Regions from separate parts of the Kribbella sp. NBC_01484 genome, predicted to be linked through region 1. Evidence: riboswitches for the same ligand, from Rfam matches in the RefSeq annotation. Region 1 holds a riboswitch; the other holds the start of a gene.
What was found. A riboswitch is a leader RNA that binds a small molecule or an ion and turns the genes downstream of it on or off. The one in region 1 is predicted to bind glycine.

Region 1 (9,975 bases):
GGCCGGCCATCACGAAAACTTCGTGAGGAAGCTCAGGCGGGCGGGGAGGCCGGCGCACGCGCTGGCGCTTGTCGCGATGGTTGGACCGACGGTCAAAGCATGCGCCGCGGACGTGCCCCCGCCTGGCTCGGGCTCGACAACAATCCACTCCTGTTCGCCGAACTACACCGACGAAAACAAGCTGGACGACTGTCAATCCAGCAGAAGGGTCCTGGAACATCGATCCAATGGGGTACGTACCCGAACCTGCCCGCCGAGCGGTACATCGTGAGCATCTATGTCGGCTCGAAGAAGGTCGACGGCAAGAAGCAGAGCTACCCGCCACACGGATCGCTTCCGGCGAGAACGTGGGACAGGTCGAAGAACCGGTATCTGCGGACGTACAAGCCGGGACAGATTTTCAAGATCACTGGCACGTCGTACGACACCAAAGGCGCAGTTGTGCAGAAGTTTTTCATCAAGTGCAAACTAGTGTGATCAACGACCTGGGAGCTGTCATGGACACCTGGACCGAGAGCGAAACGAGGGGGCGGCGCAGGCCTTCGTCGCTGATCGGCTGAACGCGGACTTTGCCGGGACTGGACTGCGGAGCGTCGAGTTCCGGGGCGACCCTGCCTGGACCGGAACGCCTGGTGACGATTTCATCTTGGTCGCCGGCGGACACGAGTTCCCGCTCGACGTCGGGCACCGTGGCGTGGAGCAAGCATGTGCCTTCGCCGCGTTCCAGCTACAGGACGACGCCATGGGTGAGCTGAACCGTCCCTGGCCGGAGCTGGTCAACTCGGCCGGCGAGTCCCTCGGTGTCCTCACAGCTCCGGCGGAGGTGCACGGCGTCGCGGTCTGGGAACTGTCCGGTCAATCGTTCTGCGCTGTTGGACACCTTCGTCGGGCGGTCGAGGCTGCGGGGCTGCGGATCAGGTAGCCGGGTAGAGCTGGATCCGCAGCCCGCGCTTCGCCTACTCGAACGCCTCCGGGGGTGGGCAGGAGCAGATGAGGTTGCGGTCGCCGTAGGCGCCGTCGATGCGGCGGACGGGGGGCCAGTACTTCGAGGCGCGGTCGACGGAGCGGGGGAACGCGGCCTCCTCGCGAGTGTAGGCGTGCTCCCACTTGTCGTTGATCACCGACTCGGCGGTGTGCGGCGCGTTCACCAGCGGGTTGTCGCCGGCCGGCCACTCCCCCGCGGCGACCCGGTCGATCTCGTGCCGGATCGCGATCATCGCGTCGCAGAACCGGTCCAGCTCGCCGAGGTCCTCGGACTCGGTCGGCTCGACCATCAGCGTGCCCGCGACCGGGAACGACATGGTCGGCGCGTGGAAGCCGTAGTCGATCAGCCGCTTCGCGACGTCGTCGACGCTGATCCCGGTCTCCTTGGTCATCGGCCGCAGATCCAGGATGCACTCGTGCGCGACCAGGCCGTTCTCGCCGGTGTAGAGCACCGGGAAGGCACCCTCGAGCCGCTTCGCCACGTAGTTCGCAGTCAGTACGGCGGACTTCGTGGCAGCCGTCAGACCCTCGGCACCCATCATCCGGATGTACGCCCACGAGATCGCCAGCACCCCCGCCGAACCGAACGGCGCCGCGCTGATCGGGCCGACCCCGGATTCCGGTCCGGCCTGGTCCAGCAGCGGGTGGTTCGGCAGGTACGGCGCCAAGTGCGCGGCCACGGCCACCGGTCCGACGCCGGGGCCACCACCGCCGTGCGGAATGCAGAACGTCTTGTGCAGGTTCAGGTGGCTGACGTCGCCGCCGAACTCACCGGGCTTGGCCAGACCGAGCAACGCGTTCAGGTTCGCGCCGTCGACGTACACCTGGCCACCGTGCTCGTGGACGATCCGGCAGACCTCGGTCACACTCTCCTCGTACACGCCGTGCGTGGACGGGTAGGTGATCATGATCGCCGCCAGCTTGGCCGCGTGCTCAGAAGCCTTCGCCCGCAGGTCGTCCAGGTCGATCGTGCCGTCGTCGTTGCCCTTGACAACGACCACCTTCATGCCGGCCATCACCGCGGAGGCGGCGTTGGTGCCGTGGGCACTGGCCGGGATCAGGCACACAGTGCGATCGAGATCACCCCGCCCGTGGTGGTACCCACGGATCGCGAGCAGCCCCGCCAGCTCACCCTGCGAACCCGCGTTCGGCTGGATCGAGACCTTCGCGTACCCGGTCACCTCGGCCAGCCAGCGCTCCAGCTGACCGATCAGCACCGCGTACCCGGCCGCGTCCTCGATCGGCGCGAACGGATGCAGGTCGGCGAACTCCGGCCAGGTGACCGGCTCCATCTCGGTGGTCGCGTTCAGCTTCATCGTGCAGGACCCGAGCGGGATCATCCCGCGGTCCAGCGCGTAGTCCTTGTCGGACAGCTTGCGCAGGTACCGCAGCATGGCGGTCTCGGACTGGTGCGTGTTGAACACCGGGTGCGTCAGGTAGTCCGTGGTCCGCGGCACGGCAACTGCGGCCGCGTCCAGCGAACCGTCGTACCGCACGCCGAAGGACTGGCAGACCCGGGTCAGCGTGGCGACGTCGGTCTTCTCGTCGCAGGAGATGCCGACGTGGTCCGCGTCGACCAGCCGGAGCCAGATGCCGTTCTGCCTGGCGGCGTCGACCACATCCGCGGCCTGACCGGGGACCCGGGCGAGCACGGTGTCGAAGAAGTCGTCGTGCACGACCTCCACACCTCCCGCACGCAACGACGCGGCCAACCGGCCGGCGTAGTCGTGGACGCGCTCCGCGATCGCCTTCAGACCGTCCGGCCCGTGGTAGACGGCGTACATCGACGCGACCACGGCCAGCAGGACCTGCGCCGTACAGATGTTGGAGGTCGCCTTCTCGCGGCGGATGTGCTGCTCGCGAGTCTGCAGTGCCAGCCGGTACGCCGGTGCGCCGTCAGAGTCGACGGATACACCGACGAGGCGGCCGGGCAACGACCGCTCGAGGCCGGACCGGACGGACATGAAACCGGCGTGCGGACCGCCGTAGAACAGTGGTACGCCGAACCGCTGCGAGGATCCGATCACGATGTCGGCGCCGGCCTCACCCGGTGCCTCGAGCAACGTCAGCGCGAGCAGGTCGGAGGCGACCGCGACCAGCGTGTCGCGCTCGTGCGCGGCAGCGATCAGCGGCTTCAGGTCGCGGACGACACCGCCGGAGCCCGGGTACTGCACGAGGAAGCCGAAGAAGTCACCGTCCGGCAGACCGTCGGTGGTGTCGGCGACCACGACCTCGATGCCGAGCGCCGCGGCCCGGGTCCGCACCACGGCGATGGTCTGGGCAAAGCAGTCGGCGTCGACCAGGAAGCGGTCGGACTTGCTCTTCTTGTTCGACCGGTGGGCCAGCGTCATCGCCTCGGCTGCCGCGGTGCCCTCGTCCAGCAGCGACGCGTTCGCGGTCGGCAGGCCGGTCAGGTCGGACACGACGGTCTGGAAGTTCAGCAGCGCCTCGAGCCGGCCCTGGGAGATCTCCGGCTGGTACGGCGTGTAGGCCGTGTACCAGGCCGGGTTCTCGACCAGACGCCGGACGATGACCGACGGCGTGAAGGTGCCGTAGTACCCCTGGCCGATCATCGAGGTGGCGACGGTGTTGCGGGCCGCCAGCTGGCGGAGCTCGGTCAGCGCGTCGACCTCGGAGGCCGGCTCGGGCAGCCGGAGCGCCTCGGCGGACCGGATCGACGCCGGCACCGCGGCATCCACCAGCGCGTCGACGTCGTCGTACCCGAGGAGTTGGACCATGCGGGCGATCTCGTCCGGACGCGGCCCGATGTGCCGGTCGGCGAACGTCGCCGAGAGTTGGGGTGAGTTGTTCATCTAGAGGCTCCGTTGCTGACAGTGCTTCCGGTCGCCTCCCCCTCTGTCACGCCCAGCTCACGCAGGGGCGCTCCAGAGTCGCCTGTGGCACTCGGTCCATGGGCCTGAGAGGTTCCGGGGAGGAATTGCCCCTTCGGCGCCCGGTTGCACGGGTCTCTCCCGAGTGCTGTGTACGGCTGAACCGAGGCTACCAGGAATCCTCGAACAGTTCGGGCAGGAGCCGTCTGCCGGCCGGACTGGAACTCCCCCGCCGTGCCGTGCGCGTAGAGGCGCACGGGATGAAACAGGTCAGCCGGTCATGCGAGCCCGGCGGCGGGCCGCGAGCTCGTCGTTGGCGTGGCTGTCGCCGTCGTCGTGACCGTCGGCACGCTCGGTCGGCAGCTCGGACAGCGAACCCTCGACCTCGCGCCAGACACCCCCGAGGGCGATACCGAAGACGCCCTGACCGCCGGCGAGCAGATCGATCACCTCGTCCGGCGAGGTGCACATGTAGACCGAGGCGCCGTCGCTCATCAGCGTGATCTGGGTCAGGTCGTCGATGCCGCGCTTGCTGAGGTGGGCGATCGCGGTCCGGATCTGCTGCAGTGAAATGCCGGCATCGAGCAGCCGCTTGATCACCTTCAGCAACAGGACGTCACGGAAGCCGTAGAGCCGTTGCGTGCCGGAGCCGGTCGCCGGGCGGACGGACGGGGAGACCAGGCCGGTGCGGGCCCAGTAGTCGAGCTGACGGTAGGTGATCCCGGCCGCCGCGCATGCCGTCGGACCGCGGAACCCGACATCCTCCGGCATCGGCCGCAGGTCGTCGTCGAACAGCAGACCCTGGACGCCCGCGGCAGCGGCCGCCTGGGCGTGTGCGTCGGACGTCGACTGCGCCGTCAGATCCGTGTCGCCGGTGCGTGTCACGCCTGAGCCTCCCTGGGTACCGACTGGAACGGGTCACATCCGTGGAGTGACAACACCCCACGACTCCTTCAAGGTAAGCCGCCGACCAGGGAGGGTCAACGACAACCGCACCGAGCCGGGAGCGTGTCGCGGCCGTCGTACGAATCGTTACCTATCTGATCTTGTACCACTGCGGTGAACTGAACTGGTCAGCTCTTGTCGAAATCCTCGGGTGTCACCTGGTCGAGGAACTCGCGGAATCGCTCGACCTCCTCTTCCTCCACCACCTCGTCGGGATCGTCGGTCTCACTCTCCGGAACCGGGATGCCGGCCTCGGCCAGGATCTCCTCGGTGCAGAACACCGGGGTCCCGGTGCGCAGCGCCAGCGCGATCGAGTCCGACGGTCGCGCCGAGATCTCGGTCTTGTCGTCGAACACCAGGATCGCCTCGAAGATGCCGTCGGTCAGGTTCACGATCCGGACCTGGCTGAGGGTGTGCCCGAGCACCCGGATGGTCTCCGCGAACAGGTCGTGCGTCAGCGGCCGCGGCGGCTCCATCCCCTGCTGGGCGAAAGCGATCGCACTCGCCTCGGCCGCGCCGATCCAGATCGGCAGGTACCGCTCCCCGCCAACCTCTCGCAGCAGCACGATCGGCTGACTCGAGGGCATCTCCACCCGGACTCCGACCACGTCGACTTCGCGCACCCCTTCAGCCTACTCCGCAGGGAAGCCCCGGGTAGGCCCGCGGGGTGCCCCGGTTACCTGGGCAGGCGGGAACGGACCAGCGCCGCGTGCAGGCGGACGGCGAGCGCGGCCAGTTCCTCGGTCTGTTCGGTACGGCGGGGGCCGGTCACCTGCTCGATCAGGCCGGCCTCCCGATCGGCCGCCGTCCGGAACGGGCGCAGGTGCCGCGGCTCGATCCCGTACGGCGCGAAGTCCGCGGCCAGCCGGGCGATCACGATCGCGTCCCCGTCGTAGTGGTTGCCACGGGCCACCACCAGGCCATGGCCCTCCAGCTCGCCGAGCAGTTCGGCCGAGATCCCCGCGGCGGCGCGGAGCTCCTCCCGGGTCAGCTTCAGATCGATGCCCGCAGCACCGAAGTCGTCGGCGACCGGCAGCCGCGGTGGCTCCGGCAACGAGCTCGGCGCGACCGGTGGACCGCCGGCCGCCGGGCGCAGGCCGCGATCGATCGCGCCGAGGTGTTCCTTGATCACCTTCAGCGGCAGGTACTGGTCACGTTGCGCGGTCAGCACGTAGCGCAGCCGCTCGACGTCGGCCGCGCTGAACTTCCGGTAGCCCGAGGAGGTCCGGGCCGGCGTCACCAGTCCCTCGGCCTCGAGGAACCGGATCTTGGAGATCGTGACGTCGGCGAACTCGGCCTGCAGCAGCTGCAGCACCTCTCCGATGCCGCGGCCTTCAGCGGGGCCCTCGACGGAAGGCTCAGGCTTGGCCACTGGCGTAGTACACCAAGCGGTACTTGCCGATCTGGACCTCGTCGCCACTGGTCAGCTGGACCTCGTCGATCCGGTCCCGGTTCACGTAGGTGCCGTTCAGGCTGCCCACGTCGCGGACCTTCACGCCGTACGGGTCGCGGCGGAACTCCGCGTGCCGGCGCGACACGGTGACGTCGTCGAGGAAGATGTCGCTGTCCGGGTGCCGGCCGGCGGTGACCACGTCGACGTCGAGCAGGAACCGGCTGCCCGCGTTCGGCCCGCGCTGGACGATCAGCAGGGCGGATCCGGCCGGCAGGGCGCCGACCGCGGCCTCGTCCTCCACCGACAGCGGCTCGCCGGTGCGCTCGGGCTCGGGCTCGGCGCCGATCGGGGTCAGCATCGCGGTGTCGGTGACACCGTTGGTCGCCGGCGCGGCCGCTGGGGCTGCCGCCGGGCGGTCCGCGCCAGGAAGCATCGCTCCGCACTGCGAGCAGAACCGGCTGCCGTCGGAGTTCTCGTGCCCGCACTGGTTGCAGAACGGCATGCTGTGATCCTCCCGATCGCCGGCGGTCCGGCGACGTTTTCGATAGACCCCGTATGAACAAGTGTGGACGCAGATTCGCGGACCTCAACCCTCGACCAGCAGTTGAGGTCCGGACAACGTACCAGGCGCGGCCAAGCCGCTGCCGGTCAGCTCTGGTCGAGCTGTCCCTGGTAGGTCTCGGCGTCCATCAGCGCCGCCACCTCGGCGGCGTCCTCGACCTCGATGTCGAGCAGCCAGCCCTCGCCGTACGGGTCGCTGTTGACCAGGTCGGGCTGGTCGGCGAGCGCCTCGTTGACGGCGGTCACGGTGCCATTGACCGGCGCGAACAGGTCGCTCACGCTCTTGGTCGATTCCAGCTCGCCACAGGCGTCGCCGGCCCGCACCGCGCTGCCGATCTCGGGCAGCTGCACGTACACGATGTCACCGAGCGCGTCCTGTGCGAAGTCGGTGATGCCGACCCGCACCGGCGCCTCGCCGTCGGCCTTGACCCACTCGTGCTCGGCCGTGTACTTCAGGTCTTCGGGGTACACCTCGGTCCTCTTTCTTTGCATCGGACACAGCTACTTGGTCGGGCTGGGTGCCGGGCGAGCGTAGCGATGCTCCTCCGGCGCGTGCAAGGCGGTGATCTGGAGCGTCGGAACCTCGGTCACCTCGGCGGTTCCGCCCACCTGCGGACCGGTCACCTCACTGACCAGGCCGCCCGGGAAGTTGGCCGCCTCGGACAGGTTGTGCGACTCCCCGATCGCCTCGACAACGTACGGCGAATTCAGCTTCTGACCGTCGATCCGGATCCCCGGCGCGTCGTCGACTAAGTCGGTACTGGCGACGACCCGGACCGAACCGTTGATCTGGATCGCCTCGGCGCCGGCGTCGCGGAGTTCCTCGATCGCGTCCAGCAGGTTGCTCGAGGTCATCTTGCCGTCGGGGTCGTTCAGTGTGATCCGGACGCCGGGCCCCTGCGCGGGCAGCGTGCCGGCCAGGATGCCGAGCACCCGGACCTGTGCCTCGGCCTGCTCGCGCGCGGTCTGGGCCTTGTCCGCGCTGGAGGACAGCGAGTTCTTCCGCGCCTCCAGCTCGGCGATCTCGCTCTCCAGCCGGCGGGTGTTCTGGCCTAGGCCGTCGAGGATCGCGATCAGGTCCTCGCGGCGGGCGTTCTGGTAGCCGTCGTCGGCCCGGTTCACCCGCACCTGGACGACGGCCACGCAGGCGACCAGCGCGAGCACGACGGCGACGATCGCCTGCCCCCGGGACGGCCTGAACCCGGCCCGCAGCCGCCGCAGCGCCAGGTTCGGCGTCCGGGGCTTGGGCATCGGCGTCGGCGTCTCGGGCTGCGGCCGGTCGGCCGGATCGGCGGCTGCCGGATCAGGCGTTGGCTCGGGTTTGTCGTCGCTCATGTCAGGCCCTGAAGATGTGCCGACGGATGGCGGCCATGTTCGTGAAGATGCGGATGCCGAGGACGACCACCACACCGGTGGACAGTTGTGAGCCGACGCCCAGCTGGTCACCGAGGTAGACGATCAGCGCGGCGATCAGGACGTTCGACACGAACGAGACGACGAACACCTTGTCGTCGAAGATCCCGTCCAGGAACGCCCGCAGCGCCCCGAACACCGCGTCGAGGGCGGCGACGACGGCGATCGGCAGGTACGGCTGGGCCCACTCCGGGACGTCGGGCGCGACCAGCAGGCCGATCACGACACCGATCACCAGTCCGAGTACGGCGATCATCTGCGTCCCACCTTCGCGTAGCGCAACGCGATGGTCGCATCGGCCGGCACCAGCAAGGAATCCTCCGTCGTGGTCGTCATCCGGACACCGAAGTTGCTGACCAGATACTGCACCCATTGGCCGCCCGAGCTCTGCGCGAAGCGGGCCGGCATCGTCGCGGTGTCCCCGATCGCGAGCACCGTGTACGGCGGGGTCAGCGAGCTGTAGTCGACCGTGATCGCACTGCCCGCACCCCGGATCGCGGTCAGCGAGGTGAGCCGGTGATCGTTCACCGAGATCGCCTCCGCGCCCGCTGTCCACAGGCCGTTGACCAGCTGCTGCAGGTCGACGTCGAGCAGGCGGCCCTCCTTGGCGTCGGCGTTCTTCGCGTCGTCGATCACCGCCTTGATCCCGGGCCCGGTGGCCGCGACCGCGCCGGTCTGCAGCTCCAGCGTGTCCAGCTGCTGCTGCAGCGTCGCGCCCGAACTGGTGTTGCTCAGTCCACTCGCCTGCAACCGCCGTACCTCGTCGGCCAGTTGCGTCTGGTGGGTGCGCATGCCGTTCAGCCGGGTGTTGGCCTGATTGATCCGGGTGATCAGCTCCTTGCGCTCCTTCTCGGCCTCGGGCGCGCCGCGGTAGTTCTGCGAGGCCGCGATCGCGAGCAGGAAGCCGAGCACGAGGGTGGCCACCACCAGCATCACCCGGTGCCGGGATCGCAGCGACTTGCCGCCCTTGTTCGGACGGGTCCGGGCTGCGACGGCGTACCCCTCGTCCAGCGGGTGTGCCATCAGGTTGTTCAGCAGCGACATCGACGCGTCGACGCGCCGAGGCTTCGGTGGGGATTGCTGAGTCACGGGTCTACCCGGCCGGATGGTTGATCGGTTTCACCGTCTGGACGAGGTGGCGCAGCTGGACGAAGTACAGGACGCCGGCCCAGTAGTACAGCCCGGTCCCCCAGATCGCGAACGCCCAGCCGAACACCCGCGCGAGCAGGTTGAGGGTGCTGTCGCCGTCACCGAGCAGGAGCAGCGGGAACGCGTACAGCAGGCAGAACGTGGCCGACTTGCCGAGGAAGTGCACCGGCAGCGCGTTGAAGCCGCGGCGGTGCAGGGCCGGCAGGGTGAAGAGGAGCAGCAGGTCCCGCAGCGGGAGCGCGATCGCCAGCCACCACGGGATGATGTCACGCAGCGCCAGGCCGATCACGGTCGCGAAGATGTAGAGCCGGTCCGCGACCGGGTCGAGCATCTGGCCCAGCCGGCTGGTCTGGTTCATCCGGCGGGCGATCTGGCCGTCGGCCCAGTCGGTGAACCCGGAGATGGCCAGCACGAGCAGCGCCCAGCCGTCCTCCTCCGGACCGAGGATCAGCCAAAGGAACAGCGGCACTCCCAGCAACCGGAGGAAGCTGAGCGCGTTCGGGATCGTGAGCACCCGGTCGGACACTTCCACCTCCGGCACGCGATCCCTCCCTCTCTCACCCTGATACCGGTCGTAACTGTACTTGGGCACCTCGACAGGTTTACGCCCGGCCATCCCGGGGCAAGCCGGGCCTTCCCCTGCTACCTGAACGCGGCGGACCCCTTCCCGCTACGCCCGCGATGAACCGGTGACCCGAT
Region 2 (9,975 bases), 4.4 Mb from region 1:
GCATCACCGGGTCGACCTCGGTCCCGATCCCCTGCCGAACCGGTCGTGCCGCCACCCGGTTGAGCAGCAGGTGGCCGAGATCGTTGACGCCGGCCCGCCAGCCGGCTTCGACCACCGTGGTCGCGTTGGCCTCGGCGATGACCGCCGGTCCGTCCACCCGGTCGCCGGGGACGATGTCGTCGCGCTGATAGAGGTCGACGTCGACCCACGCGCCGGCTGAGAACATCGGTACCCGGGCCACGGCGCGCAACTCGCCACCCTGTCGCTCCGGGCGGATCCAGTTGTCGTCGCCGGTTCCGGCGGCGCCGAGCAGCTCGAGCGACACGGCCTCCACGACGATCGGCCGGTCCGCCATCAGGAAGGAGAACCGTCGCCGGTAGGTGGCCTCGAACTCCGCCACCATCTCGTCCACCTCGCCGACAGACACGGCGACGGCGGTGTCGGTGCCGTCGTAGCGCAGCAGCGCGCGACGGATCGCGGTGATCCGCTCGGCCGGGATGCCTTCGCCCTCGAGTTCGCGACCGGCGTCGCTGGTGAGTTCGTCGAGGACCCGCGCGAGCTCAGGGAGTACGGCACCGCTCAGTGTCGTCTCGACCGCCCGCTCGCGCAGGGCGGCGACGTCGGCGACACCCATGCCGTACGCCGAGAGCACGCCCGCGAGCGGGTGAATGAGCACCTGTGTCATTCCCAGCGCGTCAGCGACCGCGCAGGCGTGCTGGCCGCCTGCTCCGCCGAACGTCGCCAGGACGTACTGGGTGACGTCGTACCCGCGTTGCACCGAGATCTTCTTGATCGCGTTCGCCATGTTCGCGACGGCGATGTCGGCGAAGCCGGCTGCGACCTCCTCCGGAGCCCGCCCGTCCCCGATCACGGTGGCGAGCTCCGCGAACTTCCGCCGTACGACGTCTGAGTCGAGCCGCTGGTCGCCGTTCTCGCCGAACACGGCCGGGAAGAAGCCCGGCTGCACCCGGCCGAGCATCACGTTCGCATCCGTGACCGTGAGCGGACCTCCCCTGCGGTACGACGCGGGGCCCGGATCCGCGCCCGCCGATCCTGGACCGACGCGGTAGCGGCTCCCGTCGAAGATCAGGATCGAGCCGCCGCCCGCCGCCACGGTGTGGATGCTCATCATCGGCGCGCGCATCCGCACCCCGGCGACAAGCGTTTCCAGCTCGCGTTCGAACTCGCCTGCGTAGTGCGACACGTCGGTCGACGTGCCGCCCATGTCGAAGCCGATCACCCGGTCGAACCCGGCAGTCGTCGTGGTCCGCGCCATCCCGACCACACCGCCCGCGGGCCCGGACAGGATCGCGTCCTTGCCACGGAACGCGTGCGCTTCGGTGAGCCCGCCGTTCGACTGCATGAACATCAGCCGCACACCGGCCAGCTCGGATGCCACCTGATCGACGTACCGGCGCAGGATCGGGGAGAGGTACGCATCGACCACGGTCGTGTCGCCCCTCGAGACCACCTTCATCAGCGGGCTGCACTCGTGCGACAGCGAGATCTGGGTGAAGCCGACCCGGCGGGCGATCTCGCCGATCACCGCCTCATGCCGCGGATAGCGGTAGCCGTGCAGCGACACCACGGCAACCGATCGCAGGCCGTCGTCGTACGCACGCCGCAGGTCCTCGGCGACGGCCTGTTCGTCGAGCGGGACGAGGACCTTGCCGTCGGCGGCCACCCGTTCGTTCGCCTCGATCACGGCCGAGTAGACGAGCTCCGGCAGCACGATCTCGCGGGCGAAGATGCGGGGGCGGTTCTGATAGGCGATCCGCAGCGCGTCGCGGAAACCCCGGGTGATGACGAGGACGGTCGGCTCGCCGTCGCGCTCGAGCAGCGCGTTGGTGGCCACCGTCGTGCCCATCTTGACGACCTCGATGCGCTCGGCGGGGACCCGTTCGCCGGCCGGCACGGCGAGCAGCCGGCGGATGCCCTCGACGGCGGCGTCCCGGTAGCGCTCCGGGTTTTCGGACAGGAGCTTGTGCGTCACCAGGGTTCCATCCGGGCGCCGGGCGACGAGGTCGGTGAAGGTGCCGCCACGGTCGATCCAGAACTCCCACTTCCGCGCCATGCGCTACCGCCTTTCCGGACAGCCGTCGTGGTGGTGGGACCGACTCTATGGATTGTTCAACAATCCTGCAAGAGGGTTGTTCCACCAAACTTTCACTGATCGGCCGGATTGCGGGATGATGCGGAGATGAGCACGGGTGAGGCCGACGACACACCCCGGCAGGCGTGGTTGCGGTCGGTTGCCGCTGATGTCGCGCGGCTGGACCGCAGCAGTTCGGCCGAGCGGGCCGCAGACATCCTGCGCCGCAGCATCACCGAAGGTGCACTGCCCCCGGGCGCCCAACTGTCCGAGATCGAGCTGACCGCGGTGCTGGAGGTCAGCCGCAATACGTTGCGCGAAGCCTTCCGGCTGCTCACCCACGAGGGGCTGCTGGTCTACAAGCTGCATCGCGGCGTGTTCGTCCCGGAGCTCGACGAGCGGGACGTGGTCGACCTGTACCGGCTCCGCCGGGTGCTCGAGGTCGACGTCGTGCGGGGTCTGGCCGAGCGCGAGCCGGAGCTGCCGGCGAGCCGGCTCGAGCCGTTGCAGGACGATGTCGAGGCCGCCGAGGCGGCCGCGCTCGCGGATCGCTGGCCGGCCGTCGGTACGGCGAACATGCGGTTCCACGAGCACCTGATCGGTCTGGCCGACAGCACCCGGATGGATGCGATGACCAGGCGGCTGCTGGCCGAGTTGCGGCTTGTCTTCCAAGTGATCGCGACGCCGCGTGAGCTGCACCGGCCGTACATCACGCGAAACCGTGAGCTGTTCGAGCTGCTCGAGGCGCGTAAGTACGACGAGGCGGCGGCCGACCTGCATCAGTACCTGCTCGACTCCGAGCACGGTCTGCTGGAGGCGTTCCGGGCCTGTTGAACCACGAGATTCGATAAGGGCTTGCGCGCCCCCGCGCGGACCTGAGTTGATGAACTCTGACCGTCAGCTGCAAAGGGGAGCTCAGCTCATGACCGAAGACGACCGGACCGATCCGACCCCGAAGTCCTACCGCCCGATCGACGCCAACGGATTCCGGGACTTCGTCTCGCGGGGCTGGGGCCCGGTGGACCGGTCGGTGACGGTGCCGGAGGGGCTGGCCGAGGCCGCGGCCGCGCACCGGCGGAAGCTCTCCGCCGCGCTGCCGGGCCGGCGGATCGCGCTCGCGGCCGGCCGGGCGCCGGTGCGCTCGAACGACACCGACTACCAGTTCCGCGCCGACAGCGACTTCGTCTGGCTGACCGGTTGCCAGGCGGAGGGCGCCGTACTGGTGCTGTCGGCGGACGGTGAGGCGACGCTGTACCTGCGGGAGACCGCCGGTCCGGACGAGGCGGACTTCTTCGCCAACGCGCGGGACGGCGAGCTGTGGATCGGCCCGGTGCCGGGGCTGAAGGACTGGTCGGACGCGCTGCAGATCGCCTGCCGTCCGATCGAGGAACTGCCGGCGGCCGTGCGCGGCGCGGTGCCGTTCATGCTGTCGACGCCCGGTGTCGAGCCGATGCTGGACGCGCTGGTCCGGACCTCTCCGACGGACGGCAACTCGCTGCGCCAGACGCTGGCCGAGCTGCGCCGGATCAAGGACGACTGGGAGCTGGACCAGCTGCGCGAGGCGGTCACGGCCAGCGTGCTCGCGTTCGGCGATGTGGCCCGGGAGCTGCCCGAGGCCATCCGGGGTGGCGGCGAGCGGTGGCTGCAGGGCACCTTCGACCGGCGTGCGCGGACCGCGGGCAACGGCGTCGGGTACGCCTCGATCGTTGCTGCCGGCCACCACGCTCCGGTGCTGCACTGGGTCCGCAACGACGGCCCGGTGAACGAGGGCGACGTGATCCTGCTGGACGCCGGGGTCGAGACCCGCACGCTCTACACCGCCGACGTGACCCGGACCTTCCCGGCCACCGGTGAGTACACCGCGGCCCAGCGGCAGGTGCACGACCTCGTGCACAAGGCGCAGTTGGCGTCCCTCGAGGCCGTCAAGGTGGGAGCGCCGTACCGGGCCTTCCAGTACGAGGCGCTGCGGGTGCTGGCCGAGGGCCTGCGGGACTGGGGTCTGCTCGACGTGTCGATGGACGAGCTGCTCGGCCCGGACGGACAGCAGCACCGGCGGTACATCGTCTGCGGGACCGGGCACTACATCGGCCTCGACGTGCACGACTGCGACGCGTCCCGGCCGGAGGCGTACTTCGCCGGCGACATCGAGGCCGGGATGGCGCTCGCCGTCGAGCCGGGGCTGTACTTCCACCCGAACGACGAGACCGTGCCGCCGGAGCTGCGCGGGATCGGCATCCGGATCGAGGACAACGTCGTCGTGCATGCCGACCGGCTCGAGATCCTCACCCAGGACCTGCCGATCACCACCGACGGACTGGAGCAATGGACCCAGTCGCAGCTCAACGCTCGGTGACAGGCCGTCTACGCAAAATTAATCGTCACAAGCAGTAACATTCGCCCCGCCGCCGACGATGTATCGAGCGGGGGAGGGTCGAACTCGGCAGGGCGCGTGGCAGTGGGGGGCCGCGTACCACGCGCCCAGCCGAGCCGGCCCCGACTGGGGCCAGGGGGGACCCAGGATCCCTGGGCACGGGGAGTAGTCATCATGAATCTGCGAGTGCGAGTAGTCCACTACGGAGATCAGCACTGGTACGCCGACATCGACGATGCCGACGATCCGCAGCCCGACGACCCGTTCTGGTACGTCGACCACTGCCGATCGCAGATGCAGGCACTCGAGAGCGCCTGCGCCGAACTCCGTCTGCTGGCGGGCCGCCTGGTCCGCGGCGACCATCTCGACCGCGTTTTCGACGTGGCCGGCGTCCCGGTCTGAGGACCACACGGACACCGGGGCCGGTGCTGGTTGGGAGGCGCCGGCCCCGGATCTCTCTCAGCCCACCGGTGGTACGGCGGGGCAACTGGTGCCGCGTTCCGGCACCTGACGCGAGACCAGATACGCGTCGATCGTCGTCTGCATGCAGGGGCTCGAGTTGTAGCTGCCGTGCCCCCAGCCCTCGTAGGTGAGCAGTACGCCGTACCTGCCGAGCTGACGTTCGAGGCTCCGGGCCCAGTCGTACCCGGTGGCCGGGTCGTGGATCGCGTTCGCGAGCAGGACCGGAGTCCTCAGGCCGTGGACCTTCAGCCGGTGCTGCGGGTTGGCGGCCGGCGGCTGCCCGAGGCAGATCGACACCGCCATCAGCTGACCGGGGTAGCGCATGTCGGGGTTGTTCCTGGCCAGCCGGTCGAGATGGCCGGCGTACTCCCGGTAGTCGCGGACGCCGAGGTTCCAGTCCTGGCAGAACACCGCCAGCGGGTACGACGCGAGTCCGGGCGGGACCGGTGCCTGCCCGGTCGGCGGCGTACTCGCGTCGAGTTGCTGCAACGTATCGGCGAGCGCGACCCACTCCGGGTCGTAGAGCTTGCGGAACACGAAGAAGCTCAGGTTGAACGGTGTGATCGCGACGGTCGGGTGCTGCGGATCCGGCACCTCGCCGTGGTCGGCCCGGGCGAGCAGGTCCGCCCACAAGGTGTGGATATCGCGACCGTGCAATGCGCAGGTTGTTGCCGCGTCGCACCATTTCACGAACTCGGAGAACGAGTCCTGGGCCGCGGTCGCCTGGGCGTCGAGGAATTCCTTCGCCGATGCGGCGCTGTGGTCGCTCACGCTCTCGAGCACCATCGCGCGCACCCGGCCCGGGTACGTCTCGGCGTACTGGCCGCCGAGCACCGTTCCGTACGAGCTGCCGTGGAAGGAGATCGTCGACTCGCCGATCGCCCGGCGGATCGCGTCGACGTCGTGGACCGTCTGCCAGGTGTCGAGGTGGTCGTACACCTGCCCGGTGTGGTCGCGGCAGTCGGTCGCGAGTTGCTGGTTGTAGCGAATGGTCGCGCGGAACTCGGCCGCACTTTTGATGATCGGTGACGGCTGCTTGACCAGCAGTGCGGCCGTGCACTTCACCGGGTTGCTGCGGGCGACACCCCGCGGGTCGAAGCTCACGATGTCGAACTGGTCCTGCAGGTTCTGACTGAACCGGGACATCCCGGTCTTGACCCGGTCGACGCCCGAGTCACCGGGACCACCCGGGCCCCACATCAGCACGCCGACGCGGTCGGCCGGCGACTTCGCCGTACGACGGGCGATCGCGAGGCCGAAGGTGGGGCCGTCGGGATCGTGCCAGTCGACCGGCACCTGCAGGGTCGCGCACTGCGATCCCTCCACCTCCTCCGGATCATCCTTGCCCTCGGGCTTGCAGTCGGACCACTGCACGGTCACTTGCCTGGGTACGGCGGCCGGCGCCGGCAGCGCGGTAAGGCCGGCCGCAGCGAATCCCAGGACCACACCCCACGCGGTGGTCCTGAGAACTCGTCGGGACTTCATCAGCGAATCTCCTGTCTGGGGACTCCCTCGATCCTCAGCAACCGCTTGCCTCACCACATCCGGGACAAGCCCTCGCCAGACCCCGGCCGGCCCTTGGGGGACTCGTTGGGGTCGGTCGCTGATGGTGCGGATCGGCCGGATTGACGTTGCCGGTGGGAGCGCCGTACCGTCCAGACCGTCAGTCAATTCAACAGCCGCATGAACCCGTGCGGGAGAGACCCGGGCGTGACCCGGGCGCCGTAGGAGCAACTCTCCCCAAGAATCTCTCAGGCACCTTCACCGCGCGGGCGAGGCACCTCTGGAAGGCATCAGCCTGACAGAGCGGGGAGGACACCAAACGGTCAACGGCGACCGGAAGGAACCTCCACACGATGGCGATCAGCGTCTTCGATCTGTTCAGCATCGGGATCGGCCCGTCGAGCTCCCACACGGTGGGGCCGATGCGCGCCGCCCGCACCTTCGCACTCGGCCTGGCCGACGCCGGCCTGCTGGCCGCGACGGCGAGGGTCGAAGCACAACTCTTCGGTTCGCTCGGTGCGACCGGGCACGGCCACGGCAGCAACAAGGCGGTCCTGCTCGGACTCGAGGGCGAGGACCCCGAGACCGTCGTCACCCATTCCGTCGACGCCCGGGTCGAGACGATCCGCGAGCGCGGCCGAGTAGTGCTGGCCGGTACGCACGAGATCGCGTTCGACGAGAACACCGACCTGATCATGCACCGGCGCAAGGCGCTGCCCTACCACCCGAACGGGATGAGTTTCGTGGCCCGCTCGGCGGACGGCGCCGTACTGCGGGAACGCACGTACTACTCGGTCGGCGGCGGATTCGTGGTCGACGAGAACGCGGCGGCCGGCGACCGGATCGTGCTGGACACGACCCCGCTGAAGTACCCGTTCACCACCGGTGCCGAGTTGCTCGACCGTTGTCGCGAGTCCCAGCTGTCGATGAGCGAGGTGATGCTCGCGAACGAGCTCGCCTGGCGGACCGAGGAGGAGATCCGGGCCGGGCTGCTGCACATCTGGCAGGTGATGCAGGACTGTGTCCGCGAAGGTTGTGAGACCGAGGGCATTCTGCCCGGCGGCCTGAAGGTGCCGCGCCGGGCACACTCGCTGCACCGTCGACTGAGCGCTGATCCCTGGTCGGTGGATCCGCTGAAGGTGATGGACTGGGTCAACCTGTTCGCCCTCGCGGTGAACGAGCAGAACGCGTCCGGCGGCCGGATCGTCACCGCGCCGACGAACGGTGCCGCCGGCATCATTCCCGCCGTACTGCACTACTACCGGCGGTTCGTGCCGGGGGCGACCGACGACGGTGCGGTCAGATTCCTGCTGACGGCTGGTGCGATCGGCGTGCTGTACAAGGAGAACGCGTCGATCTCCGGCGCCGAGGTCGGTTGCCAGGGCGAGGTCGGCTCGGCCTGCTCGATGGCGGCGGCCGGGTTGTGCGAGGTCCTCGGCGGTACGCCGGGGCAGGTCGAGAACGCGGCCGAGATCGCCATGGAACACAACCTCGGCCTGACCTGCGACCCGGTCGGCGGGCTGGTGCAGATCCCCTGTATCGAGCGGAACGCGATGGCGTCGGTGAAGGCGATCAACGCGGCCCGGATGGCGATGCACGGCGACGGCGTCCACGTCGTCACCCTCGACAAGGTGATCAAGACGATGCGCGAGACCGGCGCCGACATGAAGATCAAGTACAAGGAGACGTCCCGCGGCGGCCTCGCCGTCAACGTGATCGAGTGCTGATCACCAGGGCACGTTGCCGTCCAGGCTGAGGTACTGGCCGGTCGGGCCGTTCGGACCGATCGTGGCCAGGCGGACGATGATCTCCGCGCCCTTCTCGACGCTCTGCACGCCCCGGTGATTGTTGAAGTCGGTCGCGGTGAACCCAGGGTCGACGGTGTTGATCCGGAGCTCTGGTAGTTGCTGCGCGTACTGGACCGTGAGCATGTTGAGGGCCGCCTTGGACGATCCGTAACCCGCCGCGTATACCCAGACCGGTACGGCGGGAGGCCAGACCTCCGGATCGACGGCGGTGGCGATCGAGCCGAGTCCGCTGGACACGTTCACGACAACCGGGTTGTCGCTGCGGTCGAGCAGCGGCAGGAAGTGGTGCAGCATCCGGACCGGGCCGAACACGTTGACGTCGTACGTGATCCGCAGGTCGTCCGCCGTCAGCTCCCGCGCGGTGTGCCGCGGACCGGGGATGCCGGCGTTGTTGATGAGTACGTCGAGCCGGCCGGCCTCGGACTCGAGTTGCCGGGCCGCGGCTGCGACGGAGCCGTCGCTGGTGACATCCAAGGGGAGGTAGTGCGCGCCGAGGTCGGTCGCGGCCTGCTTGCCGCGCTCGGGATCCCGGGCGCCGAGATACATAGTGTGACCCAGCGCGACGAGCCGACGGGCGGTTTCGAAACCGAGGCCCTTGTTGCCCCCGGTGATGAGTGTCGTGGTCATGACTCCACCCTCGCGCTGCGTCGGTCGGCCAGGTAGTGCCCGCGATGTCCTAGGGAATGGCAGTACCAGGCTGGTTCGGGGTGTGCGCGGAATACTGGGCGTATGGGTGAGCTCGGCCGGACACTGCACGCATGGCGCGATCGAGTGACCCCGGACGAGGCCGGGCTGCCGGCGGGCGAACGGCGGCGGGCACCAGGGCTGCGTCGCGAGGAGTTGGCGCAGCTCGCCGGACTGTCGGTGGACTACATCGTCCGGCTCGAGCAAGGCCGCTCGGACTCGCCGTCAGTGCAGGTGCTGACCGCGCTGTCCCGGGCGCTCCGGCTGTCCGATGCCGAGCGCAACCATTTGTTCGTACTCGCGGGGCAGGTGGAACCGTCCCCCGGCCGGATCTCGGCGTACATCCCGCCGGGGGTGCACCGGATGGTCGATCAGCTGGAGGGTGCGCCGCTCTGCGTGTGCGACGCGGCCTGGGGACTGATCACCTGGAATCCGCTCTTCGCGGCCCTGATCGGGGACCCGTCGGAGTGGCAGGGCCGCTGGCGCAACATCATCTGGCGGCACTACGCGGCGCCGGGCGAACGCGTGCTCCAGACACCCGAGCAGCGCCGAAGCTTCCAGATCGCGATGGTGACGGACCTGCGCGCCTCCCTGGCCCGCTATCCGCACGACCCGGAACTCAGAGCGCTGATCGACGAACTGCGCGCCGGGTACGACGAGTTCGCCCAGCTCTGGGATCAGCCCGTCGTCGGTTTCCATCAGACCGAGCAGAAGACCATCCGCCATCCCGGCCTCGGCACCCTCGTCATCGACTGCGACGTCCTCACCGTGCCGGGCAGTGACCTGCGCATCGTCGTCTACACGGCCGCGCCGAACAGCGAGGCCGCCGAGAAGCTGCGCCTGCTGTCGGTCATCGGCCTGCAAACCCTAGCTGAATTCTGAACGCACTAGTCCTGATAACGGACAGAGATGCTACGAGTACGTACTGGTTATCCAGCTGCCAAAAGGTTGCGATCTAGTGTGGAATTTCTTCCACGGTCTGTTTGAAGCGCTGGTTCAACCGCTACTCTGCGGAACCGTGAGACCGTTCCCTGCCACGGCACCCGGCCGCCCGC

Region 2: linked by a shared signal. The riboswitch ahead of OG555_RS09980 (L-serine ammonia-lyase) and the one ahead of gcvP (aminomethyl-transferring glycine dehydrogenase) in region 1 are both predicted to bind glycine.

Annotation. Positions count from the first base shown of each region.
Region 1 is NZ_CP109437.1:6,411,792-6,421,766, reverse strand. It holds gene OG555_RS31245 (hypothetical protein) at 100-477, shown strand; gene OG555_RS31240 (hypothetical protein) at 647-922, shown strand; gene gcvP (aminomethyl-transferring glycine dehydrogenase) at 957-3,797, opposite strand; glycine riboswitch at 3,880-3,969, opposite strand; gene OG555_RS31230 (MerR family transcriptional regulator) at 4,086-4,700, opposite strand; gene OG555_RS31225 (bifunctional nuclease family protein) at 4,889-5,383, opposite strand; gene ftsR (transcriptional regulator FtsR) at 5,437-6,132, opposite strand; gene OG555_RS31215 (FHA domain-containing protein) at 6,119-6,655, opposite strand; gene gcvH (glycine cleavage system protein GcvH) at 6,802-7,206, opposite strand; gene OG555_RS31205 (DUF881 domain-containing protein) at 7,216-8,049, opposite strand; gene OG555_RS31200 (small basic family protein) at 8,051-8,383, opposite strand; gene OG555_RS31195 (DUF881 domain-containing protein) at 8,380-9,216, opposite strand; gene OG555_RS31190 (CDP-alcohol phosphatidyltransferase family protein) at 9,221-9,817, opposite strand.
Region 2 is NZ_CP109437.1:2,035,649-2,045,623, reverse strand. It holds gene OG555_RS10005 (hydantoinase B/oxoprolinase family protein) at 1-2,074, opposite strand, end outside; gene OG555_RS10000 (GntR family transcriptional regulator) at 2,201-2,926, shown strand; gene OG555_RS09995 (aminopeptidase P family protein) at 3,015-4,445, shown strand; gene OG555_RS09990 (hypothetical protein) at 4,638-4,865, shown strand; gene OG555_RS09985 (alpha/beta hydrolase) at 4,923-6,410, opposite strand; glycine riboswitch at 6,610-6,702, shown strand; gene OG555_RS09980 (L-serine ammonia-lyase) at 6,782-8,155, shown strand; gene OG555_RS09975 (SDR family oxidoreductase) at 8,156-8,863, opposite strand; gene OG555_RS09970 (helix-turn-helix transcriptional regulator) at 8,966-9,802, shown strand; gene OG555_RS09965 (hypothetical protein) at 9,939-9,975, shown strand, end outside.